Regions from separate parts of the Paraburkholderia sp. MM5477-R1 genome, predicted to be linked through region 1. Evidence: predicted binding sites of a transcription regulator. Region 1 holds the regulator's gene; each other region holds the start of a gene.
The links. Region 1 encodes HrcA, which represses chaperone genes, less so after heat shock. Its sites were predicted from a motif close to TTAGCACTCNNNNNNNNNGAGTGCTAA; they were not measured.
Positions count from the first base shown of each region.

Region 1 (5,583 bases):
GGCGGTGCTGGCGTTGTGGAAGAGGGTGTTTGGGTAAGGGCGCTCACGCACTTCGCGTAGCGCATCATGCGCGGCCGGGATCGGTGTGACGTCCCGGCCAAGCCGACTCAGCCGTGTGCGGCCGCCTATGCGCGGCGCAATTTCAGGCGGCCAGCATTTCCTTCGCGTGCTTGCGCGTGGTCGCCGTGATTTCGAGGCCACCGAGCATTCGCGCGACTTCCTCGATGCGGCTCGCCTTGTCGAGCGAGCTCACGCTGCTGAGCGTGCCGCCGGTGCCGTTGCTCGTCTTTGCGACCTGGAAATGATGATCGCCGCGCGCGGCGACCTGCGGCAGATGGGTCACGCACAGCACCTGGCGCGCCTCGCCGAGCTGATGCAATAGCCGTCCGACCACTTCGGCCACGCCGCCGCCGATGCCCGTATCCACTTCGTCGAAGATCAGGGTCGGTGTCGGGCTGGCCGCGCTCGCGATTACTGCGAGCGCGAGACTGATACGCGCGAGTTCGCCGCCTGACGCAACCTTCGCGAGCGGCCGCAGCGGCACGCCGGCATGACCGGCGACGCGGAACTCGATCTGCTCGAGCCCGTGCGCGCCACCTTCGGGCAGCGGCACCAACGCGACGTCGAAGCTGCCGCCTTTCATCGACAGTTCCTGCATGCCGGTCGTGACCGCCTCGCCGAGCGCCTTGCCTGCTTTCGCGCGTGCCTTCGACAGCTTTTTCGCCTCGGCGACGAACACTTCCTTCGCTTGCGCCTCGGCGGCGCGCAGGCCGTCGAGGTCGGCGGCGGCGTCGAGCGCGGCCAATTGCTTGCGCCGCTCGGCGTGTTCTTCCGGCAGCGTCTCGGGCCGCAGGCGGAACTTGCGCGCGGCCGAGTGCAGCGCGTCGAGGCGTTTTTCGACCTGCGCGAGCCGCTCCGGATCGAGCTCGAGCTTCTGCGCGTAGTGGCTCAGCGAATACGCGGCTTCCTGCAACTGGATTTCGGCCGGTTCGAGCGCGGCGAGCACGTCGTTCAGCGCCGGATCGATCTCCGCGAGGTCGCGCACCTTCGACACGATCGAGCCGAGATGCGTGATCATCGCGTCGTCCGATTCGGACAGCGCGCCGAGCGCTCCCTGCACGCCGTCGATCAGATTCGCGGAATGCGACAGCCGCCGATGCTCGGTGTTGACTTCTTCCCATTCGCCCGGCTGTGGCGCGAGCTTGTCGAGTTCGGTGAGTTGCCACGCGAGTCGCTCGCGTTCGAGTTGCAGCTCGCGATCGCGCGTTTGCGCGTGCTCGACGACCTGCGCCTTGTCGCGCCACGTGCGCCACGCGCGCGTGACGGCGGCGGCCAGGTCGGACAGGCCCGCGTGCGTGTCGAACAGCTCGCGCTGCGCGTCCGGGCGAATCAGCAACTGGTGCGCGTGCTGGCCGTGAATATCGACGAGCATCTCGCCGACCTCGCGCAGCTGCGCGAGCGTGGCCGCCGTACCGTTGATGAACGCGCGCGAGCGGCCGTTCGCGTCGACCACCCGCCGCAGCATCACGGTGCCGCCGTGCTGGCCGTCGTCGGCCGCGCCGAGCGCCTGGGTGTCGAGCCATTGATCGACCTGTGCGTGCGTCTCGAACTCCGCGGTGATGTCGGCGCGGCTCTCGCCGGTGCGCACGACGCTCGCCTCGGCGCGCGCGCCTAGTGCCAGCGCGAGCGCGTCGATCAGGATCGATTTGCCGGCGCCGGTTTCGCCCGAGAAAACGGTAAAGCCGCTGTCGAATTCGAGGTCGAGCGCGGCGACGATGACGAAGTCGCGTATCGAGAGGTGGCGAAGCATGGAGGTCGTCGGGTGAGCTTGGGATTCGGGTGGCGGCCGCGGCGGCGTGCGAAATCAAAGTGCCGCTTACGGCCTCGGGTCTTCTTCGTGCGACGGGTACTCGTGCCAGTGCAGCTTCTTGCGTAACGTCGCATAGTAGCTGTAGCCGACCGGATGCAGCATCGGCACCGTGTGGCGCGAACGGCGCACCTCGATCGTGTCACCGAGCTCCAGCGACGTGAACGACTGCATGTCGAAATTGACGTTCACCTCGCGCCCGGAAACGATCTGGATGCTGACCTTCGATTCGTCCGGCAGCACGATCGGCCGGTTCGACAGCGCGTGCGGCGCGATCGGCACGAGCACGATGCCCTGTAGTTGCGGATGCAGGATCGGCCCCTGCGAGGACAGCGCGTACGCGGTCGAGCCGGTCGGCGTCGCGACGATCAGGCCGTCCGAGCGCTGGTTGTACATGAAGCGGCCGTCGACCGACACGCGCAACTCCGCCATGCCCGAGAAGCCGCTGCGGTTGACCACCACGTCGTTGAACGCGAGCGCGTGGTAGATCGGCGTGCCGTCGCGCACGATGCGCGCTTCGAGCAGCACGCGCTCCTCGCGCTCGAAATTGCCGGACAGCATCTGCGGCACGATCTCGCGCATGTCGGAGATCGGAATGTCCGTGATGAAGCCGAGCCGCCCGTGGTTGATGCCGATCAAGGGCGTGCGATACGGCGCAAGCTGGCGGCCGATGCCGAGCATCGTGCCGTCGCCGCCGAGCACCACGGCGACGTCGGCGCGCGCGCCGATCTCGGCGAGACGCAGCGCCGGATAGTCGGTCACGCCGATTTCGGCGGCGGTGTCTGCTTCGAACACGACTTCCAGGCCGAGCTTCGCGATGCAGGCGGCGAGCGCGGTCAGCGGCTCGCCGATGCCTGGCGTATTGCTGCGCCCGACGAGCGCGACGGTCTTGAACTGGCTGGTCACTTGCATGCCGGCATTACACCATAGGTAGGGCCTGAAAAGAACCGCAGACCAACCCGGTTGTGGGGCGGCGCACGCAGGGCGTCTGCGTATGTCGCGATTATCGTTAGAATGGTGAAGACCCGATGACATGCGAGCCCGCCGACGGCGGTGCATTCGCCGGGAGCGGGCGCCGCGGGCGCTCTCGGCTGCGACGCCAATGAGCTAAAATTTTTCGCCATGCTAGATCCTCGCGCACAAACCCTCCTCAAAACGCTGATTGAGCGCTACATCGCCGAAGGTCAGCCGGTCGGCTCGCGCACGCTGTCACGTTATTCGGGCCTCGAACTGAGTCCGGCCACGATCCGCAACGTGATGTCGGACCTCGAGGATCTGGGGCTCGTGATCAGTCCGCATACGTCGGCAGGGCGCATTCCGACGCCACGCGGCTACCGCCTGTTCGTCGACACGATGCTGACCGTCGAATCCGCCGCCGACGAGGAGGCGGTGACGCGCACCGTCAAGACCACGCTGCAGGTGGGCGAGCCGCAGAAGATCGTCGCCGCGGCGGCGAGCGTGCTGTCAAATCTGTCGCAGTTCGCCGGCGTCGTGCTCACGCCGCGTCGCAGCCACGTGTTCAAGCAGATCGAATTCATGCGCCTGTCCGACCAGCGCATTCTGCTGATCATCGTGACGCCCGAAGGCGACGTGCAAAACCGCATTCTCGCCACCCAGCGCGACTTTTCGCCTTCGCAGCTGGTGGAAGCCTCCAATTACATCAACGCGCACTTCGCGGGCCTCTCGTTCGACGAGGTGCGCCGCCGCCTGCGCGAGGAAATCGACGAGCTGCGTGGCGACATGACCTCGCTGATGCACGCGGCCGTCACCGCCAGCACCGACGAATCCGACACCGGCGAGACCGTGTTGATCTCGGGCGAGCGCAATCTGCTCGAAGTCGCCGATCTTTCGTCGGACATGGCGCGCCTGCGCAAGCTGTTCGATGTGTTCGACCAGAAGACCAGCCTCCTTCAGTTGCTCGACGTGTCGAGTCACGCGGCGGGCGTGCAAATATTCATTGGAGGCGAATCGAATCTGGTACCGATCGAGGAAATGAGCGTCGTCACCGCGCCGTACGAGGTGAACGGCAAGATCGTCGGCACGCTCGGTGTGATCGGACCGACCCGCATGGCCTACAGCCGCGTGATTCCGATCGTGGACATAACCGCGCGGCTGTTGTCCATGACGCTCAGCCAGCAGTAGTCCTCGGGCTCCGCGGAACTGGCGTCATCGCAGTCCGTGGCGATCATGATGCGCGAACGCGCGGTGTCTGCCAATCGTCCGAATGGCCAGGGGTCTCTGGCGGCGCCGGGCAGAACTCGCGCCGCTATAATGAATCTCCATTGAATCGACTCGCCGCAAAATGCGGTGATTTCTGCTACCTATGCGCTTCGACCTCGAGCGGCCTTCACAGAACGCCACGTCGCATCGCGTCGCCGTGTTGCTGATCAATCTCGGCACGCCCGACGCGCCGACGCCGCGCGCGGTGCGCCGCTACCTCGCGCAGTTCCTGTCCGATCCTCGCGTGGTCGAAATTCCGGCGCTGCTGTGGCAGCTCATTCTGCGTCTGCTGATTCTGCCGTTGCGCGGCCGCAGCTCTGCGAAGAAGTATGCGGCGGTGTGGATGCCCGAGGGCTCACCGCTGCGCGTCCACACCGAAAAGCAGGTCGAGGGCCTGCGCCATCTGCTGCAACTGAACGACTACACGGTGCTGGTCGACTACGCGATGCGCTACGGCACGCCCGGCATTCCGGCAATGCTGAACCAGCTGAAGCTCGCGGGCGCCGAGCGCGTGTTGCTGATGCCGATGTATCCGCAGTATTCGGCGTCGACCACCGCGACCGCGTTCGACGAAGCCTTTTCCGCGCTCAAGCGCATGCGCAACCAGCCGGAAGTCCGCACCGTGCGCCAGTACGCCGATCACCCGGCGTACATCGCGGCGCTCGCCGCACAGGTGCACCACTACTGGCATCTGCACGGCCGCCCCGATTTCGCGGCGGGCGACAAGCTCGTGCTCAGTTTCCACGGCGTGCCCAAGCGCACGCTCGACCTCGGCGACCCGTACCACGAGCAATGCCAGCAGACCGGCGCGCTGCTGATGCAGGCGCTCGATTTGACGTCGGTCGAATGCCGCATCACGTTCCAGTCGCGCTTCGGCAAGGCCGAATGGCTGCAGCCCTACACGGCGCCGACGTTGAAGGAGCTCGGCGCGGCAGGCGTGCGGCGTGCTGACGTGTTTTGCCCGGGTTTCACCGCCGACTGCCTCGAAACGATCGAGGAAATCGGCATGGAAGTGCGCGGCGAATTTCTGCAGGCGGGTGGCAAGGAGTTTCACCGGATCGCCTGTCTGAACGCGTCGCAGCCGTGGGTTGCCGCGCTTGGCGAGATCGTTGCGCAGCATCTGCAGGGCTGGCCCGTGCAGGCGGTGCCGGTGCCGCACACGACAGGAGCTTGAATACGCAGATGAACTACCGCATTTCAACCGAACCGGGCGCGAAACTGCGCATCGACAAATGGCTGTGGGCCGCGCGCTTCTTCAAGACGCGTTCGCTGGCCGCGGAGGCGGTCGACAAGGGGCGGGTGCGTATCGGCGGCGTCGCCGTGAAGCCGGCGAAGGACGTGCGTGTCGGCGATCTGGTCGAAATCGAGATCGAGCGCTACGTGTGGCAGGTGGAGGTGCTGGGCGTATGCGACGTACGCGGTCCGGCGAGCGTCGCGCAGACGCTTTATGTGGAAACCGCGCAGAGCAAGGCGAAGCGGCAGGTCGAGCAGGAACG
Region 1 covers NZ_JBNDMC010000003.1:686,767-692,349, reverse strand. Annotated here, with positions in the region: gene glnE (bifunctional [glutamate--ammonia ligase]-adenylyl-L-tyrosine phosphorylase/[glutamate--ammonia-ligase] adenylyltransferase) at 1-37, shown strand, start outside; gene recN (DNA repair protein RecN) at 143-1,810, opposite strand; gene OKW35_RS06500 (NAD kinase) at 1,877-2,779, opposite strand; gene hrcA (heat-inducible transcriptional repressor HrcA) at 2,990-4,009, shown strand; gene hemH (ferrochelatase) at 4,191-5,261, shown strand; gene OKW35_RS06485 (RNA-binding S4 domain-containing protein) at 5,270-5,583, shown strand, end outside.

Region 2 (5,583 bases), 180 kb from region 1:
CGGCGATCTGGTCTGGCGTCGCGTCGATGACGTTCGGCGTGAACCGCTTGAGCAGCAGGGCGTAGCCGAGATCGTCCTTGTACTTGTCGAACTCCGCATGCGCCTCGTCGCTGGAGTCGCCGCCCTTTAACCGCTGCAACGCCGAATAGGCGAGCATGCCGTCCTTGATGCGACCTTCGTTTTGGGCGATCAGGTCGCGCAGGCCGACCACGGGTTCGTCGAGCGAGCGGGTCGCGATAATGCCGAGCGCGTACGGCACACGGATCGCATAGTCGGTGCGTTGCTCTTTCTGATTGGGGATGCCAAATATCGTGAACGGTGCCGGCGCGGGCGCGGTCTCCCATTCGGATTCGATCGCGGCGAGCTTGATCTGCTGGACTTCACCGGTGCGATAGCCGGATTCGTCGCCCAGCACGATCACGCACAGCGCCGACGCGAGGCCGAAGCCGGCGGCGATCGCGAACGAGCGCAGCGCGAACTCGGTGTCGCGGCGCTTCAACAGATACCACGACGACACGCCGAGTACGAACATCGCCGCGGTCACGTATCCAGCTGATACCGTGTGCACGAACTTGACCTGTGCAACCGGGTTGAAGATCACCGAGCCGATGCTGTCGAGCTCCATGCGCATTGTCTGATAGTTGAACTTCGCGCCGACCGGATTGTTCATCCAGCCGTTGGCAATCAGAATCCACAGCGCCGACAGGTTCGAACCGAGCGCGACACAGAACGTGACGATCAGATGCTGGATTTTTGACAATCTGTTCCAGCCGAAAAAGAACAGACCGACGAACGTCGATTCGAGGAAGAACGCCATCAGCCCTTCGACGGCGAGCGGCACGCCGAAAATGTCGCCGACGTAATGCGAGTAATAAGCCCAGTTGGTGCCGAACTGAAACTCGAGCGTGAGGCCGGTCGCGACGCCCATTGCAAAGTTGATGCCAAACAGCTTGCCCCAGAACTGCGTCATGTCCTTGTAGATCTGCTTGCCGGTCATCACGTAGACCGATTCCATGATGACGAGCAGCCAGGCGAGACCGAGCGTGAGCGGCACGAACAGAAAGTGATAAAGCGCCGTGATGGCGAACTGGAACCGCGACAGTTCTACGACTTCGCTAACGGGCATGTTGATCACCTCGAGACGGATGCGGGGCGGGCACCGACAGCAGCGCCTGCGCGACCTGCTCAGGCGGCAGCATCATGTGCTGCGCCTGTGGATGATTGAAGAATGTGTACTTGAGCGCCATCAGTAGGACGAACTTGATGGCGAGGATGATGGCGATATCGCGCGCCAGCGTTGGACCGCGCACCCACCTGGTGAACCGGCCGCGCAAGCGCGACCGGACAGTGCTGCTGCGATTCAGGGCTATGGTCATGATCGGTCGAAGACGACTTCACGCCGGTGAGTCCGGCTGGATCCAGACCGCCCTGGCCGTCAGGCAGTCTGGCGAATGCATGCCGATTGTAGGAGGTGAACCTCGCGCGCTCAGGTTTAGCCATGCGGCAACACGTCGCGAAACTTGCCGCGTCTGTGCAGTATTGCTACCGGACTTGCGATACGTCAAGAAACGCTTACCGGCCTCGACAGGCCGGCTTGCGGATAGGCCGACGCGAATGCGCGGCCGCGGGGACGCAAGAAAGGGCGAAAAGAATGAAAAAGCCCCGCCGTCTTGCGAGGGCGGGGCTTGAGCGCGATGGTCGCTAAATGGCGCGACCGATTAACGCGTGTCGTTTTTACCTATGTCATGGGCGGGACACAATTGACGCGCGCATGGCTTCGACGCTTTACGCGTATTCGGTCAGCGCGCCGCGCATCTTCTTCATCGCGCTGGCTTCGATCTGGCGGATACGTTCGGCCGACACACCGAACTCGTCGGCCAGCTCGTGCAACGTGGAGCCGCCCGAGCCATCGTCGGCCACCTTCAGCCAGCGCGCTTCGATGATGCGGCGGCTGCGCGGATCGAGCGCGTCGAGCGCGCTTGCGATGCCGTCGCTTTGCAGCCGGTCGCGCTGACGCGAAGCCAGCACGGCAGTCGGCTCACTATGCGAGTCGGCCAGATAGGCGATTGGCGCGTACGACTCCTCGCCGTCTTCGACCTGACCTTCGAGCGCGATATCGCCGCCCGACAGACGCGTCTCCATCTCCGCGACCTCTTCGCGCTTCACGTTCAGCTCCTTCGCGAGACCTTCGATCTCGTCCGGCGTGAACGCGCCAAGCCCCTGCTTGTGGCTGCGCAGGTTGAAGAACAGCTTACGCTGCGCCTTGGTGGTGGCGACCTTCACCATGCGCCAGTTGCGCAGGATGTACTCGTGGATCTCGGCCTTGATCCAGTGCATCGCGTACGACACGAGGCGCACGTTTTGCTCGGGATCGAAGCGCTTGACTGCTTTCATCAGGCCGATGTTGCCTTCCTGGATCAGATCGGCGTGCGGCAACCCGTAACCGAGGTAGTTACGCGCGATGGACACGACGAGTCGCAGGTGCGACAGCACCAGGCGGCGCGCAGCCTCCAGATTGTCGTGTTCGCGCAATTCGGTGGCGAACTGGCGTTCCTCCGCCGGCGTCAGCATCGGAATCCGGTTGACCGCCTGGATGTAGGCGTCGATGTTGCCGAGGTGACCGGACAGCAGCGAGGAATGCGAGAGCGCCAGTGCACCTGCCGGAGCGGCCTTAGCCGACGACGGGCTCAAAGTACTCGGAAGGGTCATTGCATGGCTCACGTGTGAAGCTCCTTTGGAATCAGACAATAGCGTACTCAGTAAACGACTCCAGCGATGGATGTTAGCACTCGGATCTACCGAGTGCTAATACTTAGAGGTCGCAGGGGCATCCGAGTTCCCGAAAATCCTATTGAGTTTTGACTTCTGATAGCCATCATACGCTCTATTTGCCTTGCGCGTTGGACCTGTACAAAGTACCGCCAGGAGCGCTTGCAGGCTCATGTTTGACTGATATCGTCCCGTTTTAAGAGAATAATTGCTGTTCATGGGGCATTATCTGGGAAATACTTGCTCTTGAATTCGTGCTTGGAATAAAGGGGGCGCTCGCTTAATACCCGGCAGTATGGGGGGCGGATGAACAGGCAGAATCTTGTGGTGCGTGGGCTTACTCTAAAAAGCACGTTTGCCGTTCTGCTGGGTGCGGCGGGCGCATCCCAAGCTGAGCAGTTCGGCGTGCAGGTGGCCGCCGGCGTCGGCGACCATCACGTCAGGACGCTCGATCTCGGCGTGGTCTGGGATCCAAACCTGTCCTGGTGGGAGATCGGCGACTGGCATTTCGCGCTGCTCGGCGAGGCGCATGTCGCGTGGTGGCACACCAATGAAGGAAACGTTCACGACAACATCGGCGAGATCGGCGTGACGCCGGTAATCCGCTTCATCAGGTCGTCGGGTTCGGTGCGGCCATTCATCGAGGTGGGTGCCGGCGTCCGGCTGCTGACCAGCCCGCGCATTTCTTCCGACTTCACGTTGGGCACCTCGTTCCAGTTCGCCGAGATGGCGGGCGTCGGGTTGCAGTTCGGCGCTCGTGAGCAGTATGTCGCCGGCTACCGCTTCCAGCATGTCTCCAATGGCGGTATCAAAGAGCCGAATCCTGGTATAAATTTCAGCCAGCTATATTTGCAATATCACTTCTGACCGTGGCCGCCTGCGGCTCGCGGTGTTCGAGGGGCTCTGCAATGGCGGCAAAGATGATCGAAGCGATTCGCGGGCTCGAGCGAGAGCGTTTTCGCGCGATGGTCGATGGCGATGGGCAGTCGCTCGACACGCTGCTCGCGGACAACGTGAGCTACGTCCATACGAATGGCAAGCGCGAGACGAAGCGGCAGTTCATCGACGGGATCACCGCGGGGCGCCGTCGTTATCGGCAAATCGAGGTGCAGTCGCAGGATGTCTTGCCGGCCGGGCGCGAGACCTACGTCGTCACGGGCCGCGCGCTGATCGAGATGGAGGCGAACAACGGCGCGCTCCTGTTTCCGATTGCCTATACCGCGATTCACACGCACGAAGACGGGCAGTGGCGACTGATCGCGTGGCAGGCGACCCGTTGCGCGCTCGAGTGAGATTCTCATCGGGCGGGCGCGCCTCGTGAGCGCGTCTCCAGCGGCAGCGGAATGTGGGTGTGCACTCCGCTGCAGCAGGCTCGAGGCCCAACGCGAATTCACGCGGTCGCGCATTCGCCAGCTTTGTCGCGGCTGTTTGCGCCGTGCTCGTCTACATCGGCATCCGCGTCGCGCGCCTCGCGCGTGCCGCGCATCGCTACCTCTCCCGCATACGGATGCCGCGCCGCCACCGGAAGCCGCGTGCAGCGCTCCGCCACGCGCCGGATCGTCGCGAGATCCGAGAAATCCAGACCGCTGTCGATACCCATCGCGTCGAGATTCATCGCGACTGTGACGAGATCGACGTTGCCGGTGCGCTCGCCATTGCCGAACAGACAGCCTTCGATGCGATCCGCGCCCGCCAGCAGCGCGAGCTGCGCCGCGGCCACGGCGGTGCCGCGATCGTTGTGCGGATGCACCGACAGCACGATGCTGTCGCGGTAACCGAGATTGCGATGCATCCATTCGATCTGGTCGGCGAACACGTTCGGCGTGGCCGCTTCGACGCTTGCCGGCAGGTTGACGATCATCTTGTGATCGCGCGTAGGCCGCCACGTTTGCGCGAGCGCGTCGCACACCTCGCGCGCGAATGGCAGCTCGGTCGTGTTGAAGGTCTCGGGCGAGTACTGGAAGGTCCAGCGCGTGCCCGGCCGCGCCTGCGCGTGTTCCTTGATGAGGCCCGTGCCTTCGACGGCGAGCGCCTTGATCTCATCCTTCGACTGCTGGAACACGATGCGCCGAAACGACGGGCAGATCGCGTTGTACAGATGCACGATCGCGCGCGGCGCGCCTTCGAGCGCGTCGAACGTGCGTGCGATCAGCTCCGCGCGCGACGGCACGAAGACTTCGATCGTGACGTCGTCGGGAATGCGTCGCTCGTCGATCAGCTTGCGCACGAAGTCGAAATCGGTCTGCGACGCCGACGGAAAGCCCACTTCGATTTCCTTGAAACCGATCGCGACCAGCATCTCGAAGTATTCGAGTTTCTGCGCAGCGTTCATCGGTTCGATCAGCGCCTGATTGCCGTCGCGCAGGTCCGTGCTCATCCAGACGGGTGCGGCGTCGACCGTGCGACTCGGCCATTTGCGGCCGGTCAGCCGGACGACGGGAAAAGGGCGGTACTTTTCAGCGGGATTGCTCAACATGGAGAGGTGCCTCATTCGTGGTGTCGTCGGCGGAGGGTGGGGACGTCGAGCGGTTGGCCGACTGTTCACGCATGCTCGCTGCGGATGCTGCCTATGCAACGTACACGTGATCCTCTCGCATCGTCCGAGCGGTAAACGGACGAATGCAAACGACGACAGGTTGTGGAGAACTACGACGGGGGTGAAGCGAAACTGCGGGAACTACGGGCAGGACCGCCGACGGCAACCGGAGCTGCCAGCGCGCGGCGCTACGCGAGACTTACGCCAGGTGTAGCGATAGGGGCCGCGCCAGGCGGCCGGAGATAATTCGGAGGGTGTTCGGAAGGGAACGCATGAGG
Region 2 covers NZ_JBNDMC010000003.1:864,974-870,556, reverse strand. Annotated here, with positions in the region: gene OKW35_RS07290 (cytochrome ubiquinol oxidase subunit I) at 1-1,126, opposite strand, end outside; gene cydP (cytochrome oxidase putative small subunit CydP) at 1,116-1,376, opposite strand; gene rpoH (RNA polymerase sigma factor RpoH) at 1,786-2,721, opposite strand; gene OKW35_RS07275 (acyloxyacyl hydrolase) at 3,076-3,636, shown strand; gene OKW35_RS07270 (nuclear transport factor 2 family protein) at 3,678-4,061, shown strand; partial or broken gene OKW35_RS07265 (2-isopropylmalate synthase) at 4,259-5,245, opposite strand.
Region 2: the regulator HrcA is predicted to act here: its motif matches at 2,783-2,809, upstream of rpoH (RNA polymerase sigma factor RpoH).

Region 3 (5,583 bases), 110 kb from region 1:
GCTCGCGGCTTCGGGCGCGCTCGCGCTCCACGGCAGCGGCGTGGCTGAGAAGGAACTAGGCGGAAGCGGCGGCTTCGACGGTACGCCGGTCGACGCACCTTTGGCCGCGGGCGGCTGACGCGGCGGAATCTGCGACTCGTGGGCCATGTTGACCCCGGTCACGCGGTTCGCCTCGGCGTAGCACATCGCGTTGTCGATGCTGCGCTCGTAAGGGCTCTGACTTCGGATCGGATAGGTGACAGGCCGCCACGCGAACGCGGCAGTGCTCGTCACCAACAGCGTCAGTACGGTATATGTTCTAAATGCCATCGCAGTCACTCCCGCAGCGATGTCTCGCCTTTTTGTGTTTGATTTCGTGTCGTGCTTTCGTTCTGTGCTCGTTGCGCGTCGTGTTCGAGCTCGTTCTCATGCCTGGCGCTCGTGCTTCTGTCGCGGCCTGCCGATAGGCCGTGGCGTTGCGGTGCTTGGCGCCACGGCTCCCCGGAACGGGCACGTCGCGAATGCCGCTTTAACGAGCGTAGCACCGCGGTTTGGCCACGCGATGCATCGGATAGCGCGCGAAAACGCCATCGTGCAGTGCAATCAGGACACAATCGGCGAGGCGGCGTTGAAGATCGGGACAATCCCTGGTCGCCACGAAGGATCGTCAGGAGTCGAAGATGAAAAACCTATCGTATCGCTATCGGCCGCTTTGCGCAGCGTTCTGTCTGTCGGTGCTGTCGCTCGCCGCGCCGCTCGCGAGCGGCGCGAGCGACGCCAACATGAGCGCGGAGACGGCGGGCGAGCGTGCAAGCTTCGCGCGGGCGTTTTGCGACGTGTCGCCCGAGCGGATCGACGCCTATAAGGAGCGGCTCCGAAAGGTCCTGACCGGTGCGACCGATTTCGATCAGCACTGGGACACGGGCTGGCACCGCGCCGACATCACCAATAGCCAGATGAACGCACTGCGCGAGCGAGATCCGAAGGAATTCGCGGCGCGCATCAAGGTCAATTGCGAACGGCTCAAGTGGATGGCGGGTAATGCGTTGCACCGGCCTGCGCAGAAGTGAAGTGAAACGAGCGCGCTGTCGGGCGACCGAAACTGGCGGATCGTGGCCTCATGCAGAAGGCTTTGCCGGACTGAATCTCGCGCGGCTGTAGTCGACGACACGCGAACCGACTGGAACCGGAAGCTTTTTGCATACTCGACGGTTTCGGCCAAAAATACACATTATTATGACTTTCGCTTAATGTTCGGCTAACCGTCGAGTAGTCTGCAGATGTAACGCTCAACGACCTTTCGAGCATGTAACTAATTCGCGAATATCGTTTGGTCCGTAATGCGGCACATTTGCGGCGGTAATGAGGCCTGCTATGTGAATATTAGCTAACGTAATGCCGGACCGACCTTCTGCTGGGCAAGCTTCCAGATCAAACGCTGTTTGACCTTTTGCCGTTATCGTTTCGAAGTGAGGAGCGGTTATGTTGAACCCGAAGATGTTCGGACACTTCCTTTGGCTCGTCCGCAAGACGTGGATAACACGCGGGCCGCGTTTGTACTACTCGCAGTTTGGAGAGGACGCGGTGTTGCGCGAGATAATCAGTCCCCGGTGCAATAAGGGTGTTTGTGTAGACGTTGGTGCATACCACCCTGTCAAGTTCTCGAACACACATGCGCTTTACAAGCGTGGTTGGCGCGGCATCAACATAGACATGGATCCAGTGAAAATTGAAACGTTTTCTCTTGCGCGGTCTGGTGATGTCAATGTATGTGCGGCCGTCTCGAACGAGAAACAGCTCAAGGAAGTCTATAATTTTTCAAATTATGGGTTGACTTCGACCATAGATCCCATAGTGGCTGCGGCCGAAGTCCAGAAGCCTATCTCCGTCCGGACCGTTGAAACTACCACATTGAACGACGTTCTCGAGCACACCCCGTACGCCGATCAGGAAATCGATCTGCTTTCCATCGACGTGGAAGGTCACGATTACGAAGTCTTGCGCTCGATTGATATCAGCAGGTATAAACCAAAGATCATTATTGTGGAGTCTACGCTGACTTCGATAAGGGAAGTAATAGATTCCGCCATATTTCGCTATCTGGAGGAGCGCAATTACCGACTGGTCAGTTGGACATATTTGTCGCTGATCTTCAGAGTGGAAAGATCTCAAATCTTTCGCACTCAGTTATAGCGTTGCGGTTCTGCACGTATCGTCCTTGCAGCTGCTATCGATTTCACAATCCCACTATCAACGGCCGCTGCAACGGTCCAGATATACCTGGACCGACTGGTGCCTCAGCCGCGAAGCACATTCATGAGCCCCCTCGACTTGCCTGAAGGCTGGCGATCGTAACGGCCCGCGCTTATGGGGGATTTCCCTGGGTTTGACGTTTCGAGCGGGCGCTCCGCTCCCAAGTCGCTGCCTCGTCATGGCTCGCCTCTTCTTTCACGAAGGGCCGAATCTCAACGTAACACGTCGGTAAATTATTGTTTTCTTAGAGAAAATGCCGAACGGCAGACGTTCCGCACGGGGCGGGGTTCAAGCGCGAGCGAATCACATTTGAGGATCAGTGAACTTCGACCGCGTTCCCCCTTCTTGAATTTGTCACTGCCCGTCCATATAATTAGCACTCGCTGCACGAGAGTGCTAACAACATCTCCGGTTGGCTCGGCCAGCCGGGTTTTTCTCAGCGTTCTTCAGTCTCAATCAGAGAGGAGTATGTATGAACCTTCGTCCTTTGCATGATCGCGTGATCGTCAAACGTCTGGATCAGGAAACCAAGACCGCGTCGGGCATCGTGATCCCCGAAGCCGCAGCGGAAAAGCCGGATCAAGGTGAAATCCTCGCAGTCGGCCCGGGCAAGCGCGACGACAAGGGCGCAGCCATTGCGCTCGACGTGAAGGTCGGCGACCGCGTCCTGTTCGGCAAGTACGCAGGCCAGACCGTCAAGGTCGACGGCAACGAACTGCTCGTGATGCGCGAAGAAGACATCATGGCCGTGGTGCAGAAGTAAGCGCAAGGTCGCTACTTCACCGGTTATATCCAAAGTATTCAAGGAGTTAGAAGATGGCAGCTAAAGACGTCGTATTCGGTGATTCCGCCCGTGCCAAGATGGTCGAAGGCGTGAATATTCTCGCCAACGCCGTGAAGGTCACGCTGGGTCCGAAGGGCCGCAACGTGGTTCTCGAGCGCAGCTTCGGCGGCCCGACGGTCACCAAGGACGGTGTGTCGGTCGCGAAAGAGATCGAACTGAAAGACAAGCTCCAGAACATGGGCGCGCAAATGGTCAAGGAAGTCGCTTCCAAGACCAGCGACAACGCAGGCGACGGCACGACGACCGCTACGGTTCTCGCGCAATCGATCGTCCGCGAAGGCATGAAGTACGTCGCATCGGGCATGAACCCGATGGACCTGAAGCGCGGTATCGACAAGGCCGTTACAGCCGCAATCGAAGAACTGCGCAAGATCAGCAAGCCGTGCACGACCAACAAGGAAATCGCCCAGGTTGGCGCGATCTCGGCGAACAGCGATTCGTCGATCGGCGAGCGCATCGCTGAAGCAATGGACAAGGTCGGCAAGGAAGGCGTGATCACCGTCGAAGACGGCAAGTCGCTGCAAGACGAGCTGGACGTCGTCGAAGGTATGCAATTCGACCGCGGCTACCTGTCGCCGTATTTCATCAACAACCCGGACAAGCAAGTCGCCGTGCTCGAGAACCCGTTCGTGCTGCTGCACGACAAGAAGGTGTCGAACATCCGTGACCTGCTGCCGGTGCTCGAGCAAGTCGCGAAGGCTGGCCGTCCGCTGCTGATCATCGCTGAAGACGTCGAAGGCGAAGCGCTCGCAACGCTGGTCGTCAACAACATCCGCGGCATCCTGAAGACCGTTGCCGTCAAGGCTCCGGGCTTCGGCGATCGTCGTAAGGCGATGCTGGAAGACATCGCGATCCTGACCGGCGGTCAGGTCATCGCTGAAGAAACCGGCCTCACGCTCGAGAAGGCAACGCTTGCTGAACTGGGCCAGGCGAAGCGCATCGAAGTGGGCAAGGAAAACACCACGATCATCGACGGCGCTGGCGAAGCAGCGAACATCGAAGCTCGCGTCAAGCAAGTGCGCACGCAGATCGAAGAAGCGACCTCGGACTACGACCGTGAAAAGCTGCAAGAACGCGTCGCCAAGCTGGCAGGCGGCGTTGCAGTGATCAAGGTCGGTGCTGCGACCGAAGTCGAAATGAAGGAAAAGAAGGCACGTGTCGAAGACGCACTGCACGCAACGCGCGCGGCTGTGGAAGAAGGCATCGTGGCGGGTGGCGGCGTCGCGCTGATCCGTGCACGTACGGCAATCGCTGGCCTGAAGGGCGCTAACGCCGATCAGGACGCAGGTATCAAGATCGTTCTGCGCGCCATGGAAGAGCCGCTGCGCCAGATCGTCGCCAACGGTGGCGAAGAAGCGAGTGTCGTCGTGGCAGCGGTTGCTGCTGGCAAGGGCAACTACGGCTACAACGCAGCGACCGGCGAGTACGTCGACCTGGTCGACGCAGGTGTCGTGGACCCGACGAAGGTGACGCGCACGGCGCTGCAAAACGCAGCTTCGGTTGCTGGCCTGCTGCTGACGACCGACGCAGCTGTCTGCGAACTGCCGAAGGAAGATGCTCCGATGCCTGGCGGCATGCCCGGCGGCATGGGCGGCATGGGCATGGACATGTAATTCCGCTCGGGCCTCGTGGTCCGGCCGCGTGGTTGAACTGCCGCGCGTCTGGATCACGGCCGAGGCCCGGCTGGAAGTCCATGTGGGGAGTGCGCCGCGAGGCGTTTCCCCAAACGAAAAAAACCCGCTTATGCGGGTTTTTTCGTTTGGGGCCGGCGTTGATGTGCTTGCTGGCGAGCGCTTCCGGACGCCCTTTTGTCCGGATCAGGCGCCCGCGGCGTGAGCCGTGCGATGAGAGGACCTTCCGAGGCACTTTTCGCGCAGGTAGTGGAAGATCTGCGCGACGCTTTGCGCGGGGCTCAGCGTTCCCGTGTCGACGTGCAGGTCGGGATCGATCGGCGCTTCATAGGGCGCTGATACGCCGGTGAACGAGCTGATCTCGCCAGACCTCGCTTTCGCGTAAAGACCTTTGGGATCGCGGCTCGCGCAGGTGGCGAGCGAGGCGGACACATAGGTTTCGACGAACTTGTCGGCTCCGATGATCGCGCGCGCCATTGCCCGATCTTCGCGTAGCGGCGAAATCAGCGCGGAAATCACGATCAGACCCGCGTCGTTCATCAATTGGGCGACGTGCGCGACCCGGCGGATGTTTTCGCGCCGGTCGTCGGGCTCGAATCCAAGGTCGCTCGCCAGACCGTGGCGGATGTTGTCGCCGTCGAGCACATAGCAGGCGTGACCGAGCGCGATCAGCTGCTCCTCGAGCGCGAACGCGAGCGTCGATTTGCCGGCGCCAGACAGGCCGGTCAGCCAGATCGTGGCGGGCATCTGATCGAACATGCGTATGCGGTCCTGCACCGCGATCTTGCCGTGGAAGCGTTGCACGAACTGGGGCGGCTCTTTCATGGATAGGTTCTCTTGGCTCTTCTGGCTCATTCGCAGTGCCAGCCTTGCCGC
Region 3 covers NZ_JBNDMC010000003.1:574,029-579,611, reverse strand. Annotated here, with positions in the region: gene OKW35_RS05970 (hypothetical protein) at 1-309, opposite strand, end outside; gene OKW35_RS05965 (hypothetical protein) at 660-1,049, shown strand; gene OKW35_RS05960 (FkbM family methyltransferase) at 1,462-2,172, shown strand; gene groES (co-chaperone GroES) at 2,705-2,995, shown strand; gene groL (chaperonin GroEL) at 3,049-4,689, shown strand; gene cysC (adenylyl-sulfate kinase) at 4,894-5,532, opposite strand; gene OKW35_RS05940 (chondroitin 4-O-sulfotransferase) at 5,559-5,583, opposite strand, start outside.
Region 3: the regulator HrcA is predicted to act here: its motif matches at 2,606-2,632, upstream of groES (co-chaperone GroES).